2 regions of the Pseudoalteromonas sp. SIMBA_162 genome follow, and region 1 is predicted to be linked to the other one. Evidence: riboswitches for the same ligand, from Rfam matches in the RefSeq annotation. Region 1 holds a riboswitch; the other holds the start of a gene.
What was found. A riboswitch is a leader RNA that binds a small molecule or an ion and turns the genes downstream of it on or off. The one in region 1 is predicted to bind lysine.

Region 2: linked by a shared signal. The riboswitch ahead of dapA (4-hydroxy-tetrahydrodipicolinate synthase) and the one ahead of lysC (lysine-sensitive aspartokinase 3) in region 1 are both predicted to bind lysine.

Annotation. Positions count from the first base shown of each region.
Region 1 covers NZ_JAWJBQ010000001.1:112,545-120,851, reverse strand. The annotation lists gene R0J88_RS00500 (4'-phosphopantetheinyl transferase family protein) at 1-544, shown strand, start outside; gene lysC (lysine-sensitive aspartokinase 3) at 541-1,920, opposite strand; lysine riboswitch at 1,996-2,168, opposite strand; gene nhaD (sodium:proton antiporter NhaD) at 2,279-3,526, opposite strand; gene R0J88_RS00485 (hypothetical protein) at 3,746-5,032, shown strand; gene R0J88_RS00480 (condensin complex protein MksE) at 5,038-5,586, shown strand; gene R0J88_RS00475 (ATPase) at 5,583-8,307, shown strand, end outside.
Region 2 covers NZ_JAWJBQ010000013.1:48,566-56,872, forward strand. The annotation lists gene R0J88_RS11095 (YiiD C-terminal domain-containing protein) at 1-616, shown strand, start outside; gene R0J88_RS11100 (phospholipase A) at 684-1,718, opposite strand; gene R0J88_RS11105 (succinylglutamate desuccinylase/aspartoacylase family protein) at 1,922-3,043, opposite strand; gene R0J88_RS11110 (PLP-dependent decarboxylase) at 3,049-4,254, opposite strand; gene R0J88_RS11115 (2,3,4,5-tetrahydropyridine-2,6-dicarboxylate N-succinyltransferase) at 4,254-4,994, opposite strand; gene dapA (4-hydroxy-tetrahydrodipicolinate synthase) at 5,010-5,894, opposite strand; lysine riboswitch at 6,023-6,219, opposite strand; gene R0J88_RS11125 (DNA-3-methyladenine glycosylase I) at 6,411-7,115, shown strand; gene R0J88_RS11130 (protein adenylyltransferase SelO) at 7,118-8,307, shown strand, end outside.

The sequences.
Region 1 (8,307 bases):
CCGTTTACTTTTAAAATTGCTTGTAAAATCTACCCTCCCTGAATTTTCAAATGTGCCATTAAATGCCATTAACACAAGCTTTAACCAATCCACAGCTAAATTAGAGCTGCATATTAACGAGTGCGTTATTAATACGTGTATATCGCACTCTCATGGTTTTGTTGGGGTTGCTTTAAATTTAGAAAGCGAGACGTTTGGCTTCGACCTTGAAAAAATTAGCTTAACGCGCCCGTTTGAAAAACTAGCCAAGCATTTTTACCACACAGACGAAGTTACATTAATTACGTCTCAACCTAATACGCAAAGCCAAGCCAATACCTTTTTTAGAATTTGGACATTAAAAGAGTCATTAGCTAAAGCAACTAGTCGCCCTATTGCCAAATTACTTAGCCCCAACGTATTTAACGAATTAACCTTAGTAAGCTTGGCCGCAAGTAGCCAAGTAGTAAACACGCAAACAGAGACGTTTGATTTAACCTTAGTGCATAAAAAAAGCACCGACTGGCGGTGCTTTTTATTAACCGATAAGGCGCTTACTAGTTAAGCCTCTAATAACCGGCTATGAATAGCCTGAACCACATTATCAGATTCACTTTGTTCGACTAAAAAGCATAGGTTGTGTTTACTTGCTCCATGACAAATTAAGCGAATATTAAAGTCACTTAATACCTGCATTAAGTTCATTTCGTGTTGGCGAAGTTGAATCTCAGAGCCAATAAGTGCCACCAGTGTTAAGTTGTTTTCAACCGACACATGGCAAAATTCAGCAAGCTTATCTAAACACGCTTGGTCGAGCTCTGGGCGCGACGCGTTAGGTGCATTATCAAGCGTTATCGCTACACTAATTTCAGACGTAGTTACCAAATCAACCGATATATTAAACTCGCTTAAAATAGTAAATACACGGGCTAAAAAGCCACTAGCCAATAGCATTTCAGGGCTTTTAAGGGTGAGCAAAATTTGATTTTTACGTTGGGTTACCGCGCGAATTCCTGGCTGCTGCGATTTTTCACGCTCTATCCACGTACCACCACGTTCAGGCTCGCGGCTTGATCCAACAAACACATTAATATGACTACGGCTAGCGGGTAAAATAGTAGCTGGATGCAATACCTTTGCACCAAAGGTAGCCATTTCAGCGGCTTCATCAAAGCTTAAGCGAGCAATGGGCGATGCCTTTACACATAATCGCGGATCGGTACTAAAAATACCCACAACATCAGTCCAAATATGTACGCTTTTGGCGTTTATTGCCTCAGCAAGTAAAGCGGCACTGTAGTCAGACCCACCACGGCCAAGCGTTGTTGTTTGTCCAAATTCGTCACTGCCAACAAAACCTTGGGTTACAATAACTTGATCATCTAACAGTGGGATCAAATATTCTTTAGCAGCTTGTGCTGTTGCGCTTACATTTGGCGTTGCTTTTCCAAACTGACTATCTGTTTTAAGTACTTGACGTACATCAAAGCGATCGGCATTTAACCCTTTTAAACGCAGCACTTGCGCAAATAAATACGACGATAAACGCTCACCAAAGCTAAGTAACTCATCGTGCTGCTGATCAGTTGTCAGTGTTTCAAGCGCTAGCGTTTGGAATGCTTTTAACGTTTCGTTAAAACCTACGGCTAAATCGGCATCAAGCGATAACTCATCTAAAATAGCCTGTTGAATGGCTAGCACGCCGTCAATGTGTTCTTGGCGCTGCTTAGGGGTAATGCTTGATTTACACAGTGCAACCAAATGATTAGTTACGCCGGCACTGGCGCTCACAGCGACAATACGCACGCTTTTATCGGCAACAATAATTTCGCTACAACGACTCATCGCATCAAAGTTAGCCACACTGGTTCCGCCAAATTTGGCAACGATGTAATCTGATTTAACGTCCGATACTGTTTGCGGCACTGATTGGGTAGTCATTTAGTCTCCTTTTGCGGTATCCAAACCGCGATAAAACAAGAAGAACTTGGCAAGTGAATGCTTGAAGGTAAATCCACTGCCAGAAGCTCTCCACCTAGATTGGTGACAGTTTTGAGGATTCAGCCCCATAAACCGAAAAACAACATCGACGTAACGTTGGTTTTCTCGGCGAGTACTTCCCTCTTTAATGGTTATGGGCGTTCGTCACCTACCATTAAATACCTAAGTATCGCACCTCTTCTGAATGTTGTATTAACCAATGGTTAATAAAACAAAACCCCACTATAAAGTGGGGTTTGAAAGTTAACGTTTAGACGTCTAGCTGTCAAGCGTTTTAATGCGGTTTGTTAAGCAAAACTTAAACAAACCCGCCCATGTAATACGCGCCCGCATAACCCACGGTATAACTTACTAACAAATAGAGCGACAAACGTAAGTAACTCATAAAAGTTAGCTCTTTTACTTTACTCATAGCAATAATACCCGCAGCCGATCCAATAATTAGCATAGATCCGCCAACACCGGTTGCATAAGTAAACGATAACCAATCTTGTTGGCTCATTACTATATTAGCTTTTAGTAAAGCAGCAGTGAGCGGTACGTTATCAACCCCGGCCGACAAAATACCCATTAAGTAGTTAGCATACTGTGGCGCCATAACGGTGTAAAGGTCGGTAAACTTACTTAGCATTCCAATCTCTTTTAATGCACCTACCAATAATAAAACCCCGACGAAAAACAGTAAGGTGTCGTATTCTATGTCGCGTACGTAGTCGATAATGTTTTTGTTTATGTCTTTTTTGCGCATTAAAAATTGCGCCACTAAAAACATGATTGATAAACCACATAAAAAAGTTAATAAAGGCGGTACACTGTAAATTACACTCAGCGCAAGTATGCTTATAACTGTAGATACAAAAATAACTGCAATGGTGATATCGGTTTTTTCTATGCGTTTTTTTCCAGACTTTGAAAAGGTTACATCCCCTTTCATGCCAATACTTAGCATTGCAGCTAAAAGCATAACGCTCATAAATGCAGGCGCAATAAGCAGTAATAAGTTAGCAATGGTTACCTTGCCATCTAAAAATATCATTAAGGTTGTTACGTCACCGGTAATTAACGACACACCACCGGAGTTAACACCAAACACAATAAGTGTGGCATATTTTATAAGCTTTTTAGGCGGTAGTTTTAACGACATAACTACAGCAAGCGATATTAACGTAGCCGTTACGTTGTCTGAAACCGACGAAAACAAAAAGGCAAATACCCCAACCAAAAACATCAGCTTGCGTTCGCTAATACTTGTTGGCATTACTCTGTGCACAATATTTTCGATAAACCCTTTTGAGTTTAAATAAGCAACAAAGGTCATGGCGGCCATTAAAAACAACCACAGCGATGCTATCTCTAAAATATTTTCGTTAAGGAGTTCTTGTACTTGCTCTGGGCTTTGCCCATGCAAAGGGAAAATAAACAGGAGGATCCAGCAAAGCGTGCCAAAAAAAAGCGTGGTTTTAGCTTTATTTACATGGATGATATCTTCTATAACAATCAATAAAAATCCGATCGCTATCAGGGTTAGAATAATCGTGGAAACCATGGGTATTAAATAACCTTTGATATTGTTTTAAAGAACACACGCAAAGTCCCTCTCGACGTGCCTATTTTCGGCGCGAATGTTAGCACTGCGGCTATACAAAAACTATTATTAAATAGTCTTAAAAACGAATACCATATACAGGCTAGATTAATTAGAATACGTAATAATGAGACGCTTCTAAATTCTCAATAATAAATTACTAGGATGTTGTAACACCTTATGATCCCAGCTAAAAAGCGACTAAATACCCTTAGCGAACATTGGGCAGTTTTAGAGCTATTATTTAAACGTTTTAAAATGGCCGACTTTAGCCTAAAAGACGTGCAAAATGCGATAAAACAAAAACAACCCACGTGGAACAACGAGCGCATTTACAAAGAAACAAACCGTTTGCTCAATCAAGATATTTTAATTCCACTGGCTAAATCATCACAGCTTGAAATTAACCGTGCAATTGCTGACTTTGCTACTTTTTTACTGCAAGAAGAGCATTTGGGCTTAGCACAAGAAATTAGCGTGTTAGTAGACGATCTTGCCCGTTTAGGTAATCGTTTAGATAACGCTGGTAGCATGGAAGACTTTGACGATTTACGCCGATTTAGCCGTATTATGGATGATCGGGTACGTAAAATAATGAAACTTTACGCGCACAACGAAAACGCCATTTTAAATATTGTTGAACAAGCTAAATCAAACAATGCGGTGCAATCACTACAAAAACGCTACAAATCAGTAATCGAAGCCTTTGACGAATACATAGAGCCCATGCTTGAAATGGTCGATATTAGGGGCGATTTTCATGCCTGCTTTACAATAATAGAGCAGCAAATCAGTAAACAAATCGAATTTATTGAACGCTCTGGTAAAGCATACACCGACAAACGCATGCTAGAACAGCTACGAACTCGCATACTCGAAATGAACCTAATGGGCCGAGAGAGTTTACGTAAAAGTGCCGATATGCTCATGCCCCTGCGCGAAGAGCTACGCCGAAATAACTTAGTTACACGCCAAGCTGCCAAAGTGCTCGGCCTTGTGCGTAAAAATGGCGTAGATAACATGCTAAGCGCTGTACAACCTAATTTTGTAACCGACTCTCAGCGTTATTCGCTTGGGCAACAACGCCATATTGTCGCGTACATGGCAAGCTTGGTAGAATTTGAACACGAAGAATATCAACTTCCCGAACAACAAGATGTACCCGCATTTGTAACGCCTAACATTCCTGACTACAACGATGTAAAAACAAGCTTTGCTAAACGCTTTAACAAAAAACGTAAAAAACCACAGCCGCTGCTGCAATTTTTAGATGAAAGCTATCCCGACTTAGACGCCGACGAAATGCTCTTTTTATATCAAAAATTAGTCAGTGATAGCGACATTGAAATTAGTCAAAGCGATGAAAAAGCCCGAGTTAAAATTGCCGGCCAACACTTTTCACTTTACCCATTTAATTCTCAGGCATCAGATTCAGCAACTCAGCCTAATACTAAGGCAGATAAGTAATTACCATGACACATATAAACCTAGAAGAACTCACTCACCTGCAAGCAATCAATAAAAAATTAACTGCGGGTTACCACATTTGCGAACAAGACAACGTTATGTGGCAAGAACTCGACCAACACATTGAATCTTACAGCGCACTATTTACCGCATTAGGCCACGACATAAAACACGATAGCCGTGGCTTTTACTATTTTGCCAGCGACGAAAGTACGCCAAATATGGGTAAAATATCTCGCGCTATCGCACTCACTATTTACATTTTAATTGAGCACTTTGCCAATACCGGTAAAGACCCAATGCGCGCCCTGTTTGATGAAGTAAACGATTTAGAACTGATGCAAACCTTAGTGCAAATAAACAAGCACTTGTTTGATCAGCTTGAGATATTTTCGGGCTCAGATTTACGAAAAGATGTTTACCTACGTATGGTTCGTTTAGGTCTTGCCCGTGAAGTAGAAGGCGGCTTTATGCTACAAGCACCTATTCACCGCTACATTGATGCATTAATGGAAGTAAACGAAGAAACCTACATGACGGAGGACGAGGAATGAACAACTTATACGGACTGAGTAAACTCGCCCTACTTAATACCGCAGGTTATGCAAAGTGTGTGATCCCGCTGGATAAAAGCAGCTCTATTTGTGCGCCAAATAATACCGGTAAAAGCTCGGTTATAAACGCCCTACAATTTCCGCTTATAAACGATTTGCGCCTAACCGAATGGGACGGGCACGATTTAGATGAAACCCGTAAGTTTTATTTTTCATCGGATCAGTCGTACATTTTACTTGAAGCTAACCTCCCCCATGGCTCGGTGGTTATTGGTGTAGCGGGTCTGGGTAAAATAGCCGGTTACGCGCACCAGTACTTTTGTTATCAGGGCAAGCTCGACTTAGAACAGTACACGCAAGGTAATACCATAATTAAATTTACCAAGCTGTTTAATCATTTAAAGTCGCTTAATTACAATCCTATTGAGTTAAAAGCACAAGAGCTAAACGCCCTGCTTACCGGCGGCGCAACGCCCTTTGACGGCGACATTAATTTAAAAATGATCCCACTTAATAACGTGCAAGACTCCGCCATTTATAAAGAAATTTTTAGGCGTATTCTTAACTTACACAAATTGGGCGCAAGCGATGTTAAGCGCTTTATGCTGCGAGTGTTTGAGCGCCATATGTCAAACTCAAAGGTTGATTTTTATGAAGTATGGCGTCGCTCGTTTGACAAAGTAAACCGGGCTAAGCGCGAATTAAAAGCCCTTGAATCAATGCAAGAGCCAATAAGCGCACTTGAATCAATGCTTGAAAATCAAACCGTGCTTAAAGGTAAATTAGCAGCGTACGCGCCTAAAATTGACCAAGCACTCATTGACTTTGACACTTACCAAGAAGAGCAGCTTAGTGAACTTGGTATAGCACTTGAAGACATTGAACACGAAAAGCACGAATTTGAGCAAAAACAAAGCCTATACGTACAGCAATCGCGCGATATAGAGCGCAAACAAACTCAAATTGAGCAATGGTTTTTAGATTACAGCGCCCTTAAAAGCGAGTTTGAACTGGTAAATAAAGCCACAATTAAAACTAGCCTTGGCCAACTAAAACAAGACTACGAGTCGCTTTCGCACTCTATTACCAGCGCACAAGGGCAAAGCTTGCACACGCTTGATTACCGCATTAGCGAAACGCAAAAACAAATTAAAAGCTTAAAACTGCAGCTTAAAAACCTGGAGTTTAATTTGTTCACCCGTATGCGCGAAGACCTATCGCTTAAAGAAGTGGAAGAAATATCACGCATTTTGAACCCCGACCTTCTCTCGTTTGCCACCACCACTAATGGCGATATAACCATTGATGACGAAGATGCCTTTGGGGAATTTTTATCGTTATTAAGCGATAACGTTAAAGGCGGTGTGCTTACTTTGCCAGGCGCAAGTATTAAACTTAAAAAGCTTTCGCCAGTACAAATGCAAAGCGGCGAAAACAAAGAGCAATTAACCGCGCAGTTAAGTGCGCTTGAACACGCGTTAAAAGAGTTTAAACAACAGCGCGAAGTGGCAGCCAATGTTGCCGATAAACAAAAAGAAAAAGACGCACTTTACGATGAACTAATGAGTCTTGAGGGAGCACTAAAACGTTTAGAGCAATTTGAAGTAATGCAGCAGTCGGTAGACGCGCAAGCCATGCTAAAAGAGCAATTATTAGCAGAGCGCGAACAAGTTGACGATTACCTGCAAGACATTCAAAAAAATAGTGGCTCAATTGCAGACAGACGCTCGTTAATTAAATCTAAGCAAGAGCAAATTAATCGCCAAACCGAGCGCCTTCGCCAAGTTAAAAGTGAGCGAATTGATCACACGCTTGATTTATACAGCGGTAAAGTGACCCCGTACATGATTGATATAACAGTCGACTTTGATAACTTAAGCGACCTAGTACATCACTTTAATAAAGACTGCCAAGAGCTTCGCAACTTTGACATAAACGTGCGTAATACCTATTTGCACGTATATAACGCAGGCATTACTAAGTTCGACAACGAAACCGACGAATTTACTAAATACCAAAAGTTGATTAGCGCATTTCATAACCTTGATAACGAGCGCGATGCGGTTGAGCGCCAAGGCCGCGTGGCACTAACCGAAGTAGCCGCCACGATTAAGGGCTTGCGTGAAGATTTAGACCGCCTTCGCCGGGAAATGAACAGCTTTAATAAAGGCATAAGCCAGCACCGTATTTCTAACTTGCAAGCGTTTAAAATTAACGTAATACCGCGCAAAATGCTAGTTGATAGTATTGATACCATTATCAGTACGTCGCATCAGTTTGAGCAAGGCGACACGCTTGATTTACTGAGCCAAGAACCTTACAGCGAAAGCGCGGTAAACGAAGCAAAAGATCACCTGATAAAGCTCGCCTCAGACAAAGCAGGCCTTACATTAACTGACTTATTCGATATTCGTTTTGAAGTGGTAAACCGCGCAGGTGAAACCGAACACTTTGAAAAAATAGACTCAGCCGGCTCAAATGGCACACGTATTACTATTAAGTTATTGTGTGGCATGTTGTTTATTCGTTACTTATTAAGCGATCAGGAACAAAACCTGTACCGTATACCTATTTATATTGATGAAGCGGCCGACATTGACCCGCAAAACCAAAAAGCAATTATAGAAACCGCACTAAGCTTTGGCTTTGTGCCAATATTTGCCTCAGTTAAGCCGCAAATAAGTTGTGACTACATTGTGCCGATTCGTTCGGTAAAAGATG
Region 2 (8,307 bases), on a different contig from region 1:
AGAAAAAATAGCGTGGACACAAAATGCCGATGAACTGGTGTTATTTGCACGTGAGCGGGCACTTGAGTTTTATAAGCGTCATGGGTACGAATTAAAAGAAAAAGCGCACTTGGCATATGGTGACGTACAGCATTATAAAATGGTTAAGCAAAAACCGAGTGAGCCGGGTTGGTTCCGCCATCCAAATTGGACTCAGGTACTGCAAAATATCTGGCGAGAATCAATTCCTATTAGTGATGCAATGGGCATTAAAGTAGAAAGTTACACCGATTGGCAATTTACAACCAGCGCTGATTTAGACGCTAATTTAAATTTACATAACACGATGTTTGCTGGTTCTATTTATAGTTTAGCCACATTAACTGGCTGGGGCGCAACGTATTTAGCGCTCAAAGAAGCGGGACTTGAAGGTAGCATAGTTTTAGCCGATGCGAGTATTAAGTACTTGAAACCACTCAATACAGATCCGCGTGGTTGTGTAGATTTACAAGCGTGTAAAGGAAAGTTAAGCGATTTAGAAGCCGATGGTAAAACAAGTTATGTGGTACCGGTAACCATTTATGATGGTGACAACGTAGTTGCTGAGTTTGAAGGTGTGTTTGCAGTAAAAAAATAACGAGTAATTTTTAATTAAAAAAGCCAAGCACTTAATAATTAATGCTTGGCTTTCTCATAAGCTGATTTTACAACAAATCAGTTAATAATATACCCACACCAATACGCTCAACGTCAGCGTTATAATCTATTAGGCTTTCACCGTAGCCGTTAAAGTATTGCGCGTAGCCACGAACGCGGCCCCACAAAGGAAATGACCAATCAAGCTGAAGTGCACCACGATTGTCTGAATTTAAATTATTGCGAGTCATAAAGCTAAATTCATGGTCGTGATAACGATAAGCACCGCTAAATTCAAAGTACCCCATGTATTTGTAAATATCAGGGTTATCATCACCTTTTGCATCTAGCAGGTTTTCTTTTTCGTCTTCAGCTATGCGATACCAAGGTTTAAAGCTAAAAACAAAGCCTCGGTTTTCCCATATGAAGTCGGCGTAAATACGGTTCCACGAGCGCGAGTTTGGTTGGCTTCGACCATTTGACTGGTGTGAAATACCTAACACAATAGCCATTTCATCGCCCCAAAGTACGTTTTCTGGATCCAGGTAATTTATCCAAAAAATTTCAGGTTCGTAGTTGGTTTCACGAAATGGCGATGAAATTTCTGAGTTATAAATTTGCCAATACGATTGCAGCGTAAAACCAAAATACAAGGCTTGGTCTTCGTCAGAAAATTCGTCAAACAAGGGAACCTTGATTGAAAGTTGATATTTTGCTTCTAAGTTATCGAGCGTATCACCATCTTGTTCATCGGTGAGCTCATCAAAACGGTCAAAAGGGCGATCGTTAGGATGCGATACGTATGATAATGGCAATATGTAATTTCGTTTGTGGGGTGTGATTACATTACGATTTTTTTTACCAACCTCTTCACGTGCTTGGCGTTTATCAAGTGCGGTCAGTTGTTTGTTTTCTTCCAGTGCAGAACATTTTTTACGAAGCTCATCGAGTGTTTGCTTGCCATCGCCTCCAATTACTTCATTCAAAATACATTGCTTGACGAGTTCTATACTGCTGTCTTGCTCGTTTTTTTGTACTTCTTCTTGCGCAAATGCTGCGGTACTTAGTAAAGCTGAAAGGGTGATCCAGTGGCGCCAGCTCATTGTAATTCCTTGTGAGTATTGGGTAGGTTGTGATTTATTTTATTATAACGCTTTTTACATTAGGTACAGTGAACTTTTACTGAACTGTTTACATTACGTTAAAGGCGGTACTAACAGGTCAAAAGAAAAGCGGCCAAAGCCGCTTTATCTAATGTACATTAACTTAGGAGATTAATGTACTCTCACGCAATGAGAAGGGTGAGCTATAGCTCAAATACGTTTGTAAAAAATTTATACAACTCAGTGCCTTGATTAACGCTTGCTGAGGCAAAGTGCAAAATAGCGATAGCATCGCAATCAAGAGTCAGCGTTTGTAATGGTTGTTCACTTAGATAGCGTTCCATACGTAAAATATGTGCGATGGGCTCGCCTGCTTTAATATGACCACCAAGTGGTGCTACATATTCAACCATGCCGCCAATAGGGGCGTAATAGGCAAAGTAGTCATCTAGGTTACACGCATAGCGAGTTATATTAGCTGGTTTATGCGGTGCATCTACTAATACGTTCTTATGATTTAGGTAGCATAATATGCTCTTTGCATCGTTGAGTGCTTCTTTTAAATCTATTTTTTCTTGGCTACCTAGCTCAACTGTAAAGGCTTCTACCTGCACGTTGAACGAACGCCCTTGCGCGCTAAGTGCATTACTTAAGTGCCACCATGGGCAAAAGCTAGCTTCATCCATAGCGCCATCAAAGTCGCTTGGGATCAGCAGTACATGTTCAATATTAAAATAACGAGCACTGTCTGTTGCATAGGTTGGGCAATATAAATGCTTACTTGAAATAGGGCCTGTGTGTAAATCGAGCACTATGTCGGCTTGGTGCGCAAGCTTTTGCAGGTTAAGCGCAATGCGTTTACCGGTATTGAGTAAATATGCGGGGCCGTTAAGTTTGGTGTCTATTTCATCAAGCAAGGCTTGTTTAAAGTTATCTTTTAAAGCTGCATCGTCGTACTGGCTATGATCTTTGGCAAACTGGGTGACTAAATCACTATTGTAGTGATACATACGGTTCCAGTTAGTGCCAGTAATAGGGTCGAATCGGCCAAGGGTAAACTCCCCTGATTTTTGATTGCAACCAATAGGGTTAGCATATGGTACTAAGGTAATGTCGCCTTTTAAATTGAGCTGTTTTAACTGCTCTAGCAGCTGAAAAATAACCGCGTTACCTTGTACCTCGGCGCCATGCATGTTGGCTTGAATATACACGCTTGGACCTGTGCCGTCGCCTTTTAAGCGATACACCGGAATAGTGAGAGGCAAGCCATTTGCTACTTCCCCTACTACAATGTTTTCTTGGCTAATGGGTGTTGTTATGCTCATGTTTATTACCTTAAGTAGTGACTGGCATCTTCTGCTTGGCGTACACAGGTGAGCTCGCCATTTTGTAACACGTATTCTGCAGCTAGTTCATGGCATAAAAAATAGGGCATGCTTTCGGTAAAACCATAGGCGCCACATTGGCTAAACACCAGCCAGTCTTGCTCGTTTAAATCGCTTGGTAGGGTATGCTCGCCTAAGCAATCAAGGGCAGTACATAATGGGCCATATAGGCTCATTGCTTGTTCTGGCGCCGTTGATTCGCGCAATAACGCCGCAGGAAAATCTTGGCTTGTAACAGCAGGACGCAATAAGTGGTTAATACCACCGGTTAAAATAACTTGCTGTTGGCCGTAGTTTTGTTTGCACTCTACTACGGGGTTAGCATAATGACCGCATTCGCCTACAGCGAAGCGGCCAAGCTCCATCCAAAGCTCGTCTACACCCGCCTCTTTTTTAATTTTAGCAAGCGCGGCTATAAGGCCATCCCACTCAAGGATTGTCTCGTTTTGTGTATAAGGAATGCCTAAACCGCCGCCTAAATCGAGAATTTTAAGGTTTATATTTAAGTTATTAGCCAAGGTGGTAAGCGGTGCAATCATTTGCGACCACAGCTCGCTTAGCTTTTGCGTGCTAAGCATGTTGCCCCACTGAAAAATATGCAGGCCATCAAAATTAAGTGCTGGGTAATCGCCAGTATTGAGCGCTTGCCATTCATCGCAGCCAAGCCCAAACGGAGTTAGGCTGTCGCCGCCTAGTGGGTTTTTTTCACCTTCAGGCCAGCGTAGTTGCACACGCAATAAAACTTGCAGCTGCGTATTTTGCAGCTGCGCTTGTTGGTTTAACCAACGCACTTGATTGAGGCTTTCGGCAACAAAAATACGTACGCCGCGCTCAATAAAGTGTTTAATTTGTTTAGGGCTCTTTGCAGGCCCTGTGTTGAGCACGCGCTGCGAACTAATACCTTGTGCAAGGACTTGTTCAAGTTCACCTTTACTTGCTACGTCAAAGTTAAAGCTTGCGCTATCTAAGCTTTGAATAATCTTAGAAAGCGGGTTCGCTTTTACTGCATACCAAAGTTTTACATCGGTTTGCGCAACTAAGTGCGCAAGGTGTGCGTTTAGTTTATCTAGGTCGTAAACAAAAAAAGGTGTATCAAGTTGCTGTGTAAGCGTATTAACAGCGGTTTTGATTGGCGTGCTCAAAAAGCTCATTATCGTAAAACCTCTTCTAGCAATAATGATGCATCGCTTTGTTCGTCGCGGTATTTAACAATTAACGCACACGACATGCTTAAGCCTTGCTCTCGTGCCCATTCGTTAGATGCCGGGCGAGAGCCAGGTATTACAATTGCGTATTCTGGAATTGGCTCGCCTTTATCTAGCTGGCGCTCGTTAACGCAGTCGTACACCGGAATGGTTGCAGATAAACGCACGCCTGGTGCCAGTACCGCGCCTTTTTTAACCACTACGCCTTCAACAATGACACAACCTGCGCCAATAAACGCATCGTCCTCAACTACAACTGGGCTTGCACCAATTGGCTCAAGTACACCACCAAGTTGCACGGCTGCGCTCAAATGTACGTTTTTACCTACTTGTGCACACGAACCCACTAATGCGTGGCTATCAACCATAGTGCCTTCGTCGATGTATGCGCCAATATTTACGTACGCTGGTGGCATAATAATAGTGCCTTTAGCTACGTAGGCACCGCGGCGAACGCTTGAACCACCTGGTACCATACGCACGCCGTCGTCAGTGCTAAACTCTTGCGGTGCAAGGTTGTGCTTATCAACAAACCCGCCCGCAAACTCGGTGTTAGTGCCATTTTTAAAGGCTTCTAAAATGCCTTGTTTTACTTCTACGTTAGCTTCCCATTGGCCGCTTTCGTTTTTTGATGCTGCGCGTACTGCGCCCGATTCTAAATTATTTAGTAGTTCTAACCAGCTCATTATAAAAACCTGTATTTAATGCCAAGATAAAATGGTGTCGTTTGCAGTGGTAATGCAATCGGTTTGCGTTAACTCAAGATGCGTTAAAGGCGGGCGCAGCAACGGGCTACTTAAGCGGCCTTGTTGGTGCATTAGCACTTTAACGGGAATAGGGTTTGCTACAGCAAATAGGCTATTAATAGCGCGAGTCCACTGAGCAAATAAATTGGGGTGTTGGCCACTTAAGCTGCGTTTTACAAATTCGTGTGTTTGCAAAGGCCACGCGTTTGCCGCAACTGATACTAAGCCTTTTGCACCTGCTTGGGCGAAATAGGGCATAAGTGCATCGTCGCCACTGTATAGCGCTAAATTAGGCGCGGCTTGTCGGTATGCTTCAAATTGGGTGATGTTGCCACTGGCTTCTTTCAAAGCCCACAGTTTTGGGTGCGCTTTTAAGTTTTCAATGGTTTCGATAGGAATGCTTACACCGCTGCGCCCAGGTACGTTGTATAACATACACGGATGCGCGCTTTCGTTTAATAAGCTTTCGTACCAATGTGTTTGACCTACAGCCCCTGGTTTTGCATAAAGAGGCGAGCCTAATAAGTAGCTGTGAATAGGTAATTGGTTACAGTAGCTAACCCATTCTTTTTGTTGGGCCAAGTTACTACCACCAACAGCAACCATAAGCGGTACACTGGGTTTTAATTGGCACACATGCTCAACAATGCCTTGCTGCTCATTAAGCGTAAGGGCTAAACCTTCACCTGTGCTACCGAGCAGTAAAATACCGTTGTGTGCTGCTTCTTGTTCGCTAACAAGTGTTGTGAGCGTGTCGTAGTCAACATTACCTTGTTGATCAAACGGCGTAACAAGCGCTGTCCACAGTGCGTAGTCATCTAAATTGAAATTATTGATCATCTCTTACGAACCTATAAGGTGTTCGAGATATTAAAGGGGCTGTATGATGTGAGCCGCATTAACGTCGTTCGAACAGTATTCGAAGAGCGAATGGGCTTAAAATAATAGGGCGCACGGCCTTATTATTTAAGACCAGAAGCTCTCCACCAAACTAATAAGCTGTTTTAAAACAGCTATTGGTGACAGTCGCTAGGATTCAACCTAGTCGCCCGAAGTAATTGCTTCGCAAAAGCGTTTACCTCTCGGCGGTATTCCCCTGACGTATGCTCACTGGAGTTTGCGCTCCTAACATACGCTACCTGAATAACGCACCTCTTCTAGCCCTTTGTATTTTGTTTAACCGCAAAAGGTTTAACAAAATACAATTTAAATAGGGTAATTGCGGCGATTAAAACATTTTAGCCGTCTAGGTGTCAAGTTGCAGGATACAGATTAGTTCATCGAAAATGTGGGTGGTTACGTATTGGCTGCTTTTCTCGTAAACTAACCCTATGAGCAGCGAGGTATTTAATAAGTATGGAAAAATTTAGCGATATTTATAAGCGAGCAGTAGAGCGAAAAGGCTCTGAAAAAATGCTTAAGTTATTACTCGCAAAACCCTTATCTAAAAAAGCATTAAGCGCATTAAGTGACGACGATTGGCTTGAAGAATTTACCCGAAAAGTTTTTCAAAGTGGTTTTTACTGGTCGGTAATAAACAGCAAATGGCCGGGCTTTAGAGAGGTTTTTTGGGAATTCAGCGTTGATAAGCTATTAATGATGCCGCCCGATATGCTCGAGCAAAAAGCGAGTGATGAGCGTATTATTCGTAATTATAAAAAAGTGAAAACAATTCCTGAAAATGCCTACATGATCCACGAAATAGCACAGGAATATGGCAGTTTTAGCAAGTTTATTGCCCAGTGGCCAACAGATAATATTATTGGTTTATGGGCGCATTTAAAAAAACACGGTGCCCGATTAGGCGGTAATACAGGCCCTTATGCCTTAAGAGCACTTGGCAAAGACACTTTTTTACTTTCGCGAGATGTAGAGAGTTACCTAAGGGCACATAAAATTATTGATGGTGGGCTGCAAACTAAAAAATCACTCACTGCTGCGCAGGCATTTTTTAACGAAATGCAAAAGCAAAGTGGTTTAAGTATGCAAGAGCTAAGTTTAATTGTGGCCTATGGTGTGGGTGACAATCGCGTAGGTATACGTCAACAGTCAGGAAATTAACCATGAAACTAGTGCCGAGATACACAGACATAGCAGATAATTTCGCAATAGAAGATCAACCATCAAGCGTTGCAGCTCCGCAACTGCTTTTGTGGAACGAAGCGTTAGCAAAGCAGTTTAATATAGGTGTTGAGCCGCAGCTGCGTCCTAGTACCTTTGCAGGCAATGAATCACAGCAAATAAAGTCGGTAGCGCTTGGTTATTCTGGGCACCAGTTTGGTCACTTTTCGCCGCGTTTGGGTGATGGGCGAGCGCATTTGCTTGGTGCTATAAATGACGATAAAAACCAGCTGTGGGACATTCAGTTAAAGGGCTCAGGCGCTACCCCGTATTCTAGAGGTGGCGATGGGCGATGTGCATTAGGCCCTGCTATTCGTGAATACGTAATGAGTGAAGCTATGCACGCATTAGGTATTCCCACTACTCGTTGTTTGGCTGTGGTTGGTACCGGCGAAGCGGTTTACCGTAATCCGCCTCAACCAGGGGCTGTTGTTACTCGCCTAGCAAGCAGCCATATTCGTGTTGGCTCGTTTCAATACTTAGCAACCCAAGGCGATGCTGAGGGATTAAAAAAATTAGCTGATTTAGCAATTAAACGCCATTACCCTGAAATAACGAGTGAAGGCCCTGAGCGGTATATCGCTTTTTTGACAGCAGTCATTAGCAATCAAGTGAACTTGATTATTAATTGGATGCGCGTTGGGTTTGTTCATGGCGTTATGAACACCGATAACACGCTCGTAAGTGGCGAAACTATAGATTATGGCCCGTGTGCAATGATGGATAGCTTTGATTTTGACACCGTATTTAGCTCTATAGACAAGCAAGGCCGCTACTCTTTTGGTAATCAGCCAAATATGGCGAGTTGGAATTGTGCTCGCTTAGCTGAAAGCCTTATCCCATTAATTAGCGATGATGAAGAAAAAGCTGTGTCATTACTTACTCCAGTTATACATCATTTTTCAGAGCAATTTAATACTCAATTTACAGTAATGTGGAGCAAAAAATTAGGCCTGGCTGGTGCAAAAGAGGGCGACAAAGATCTTGTTTCTGAGCTACTAACATTATTGCAAGCACATCATCTTGATTACACCAATACTTTTGATGCACTGACGGAGTTTGTGAATGGCAATGCAACTATTCCAAAAGAATTAATTGAGTGGGCGAATAAGTGGCAAAGCCGAACAAGTAA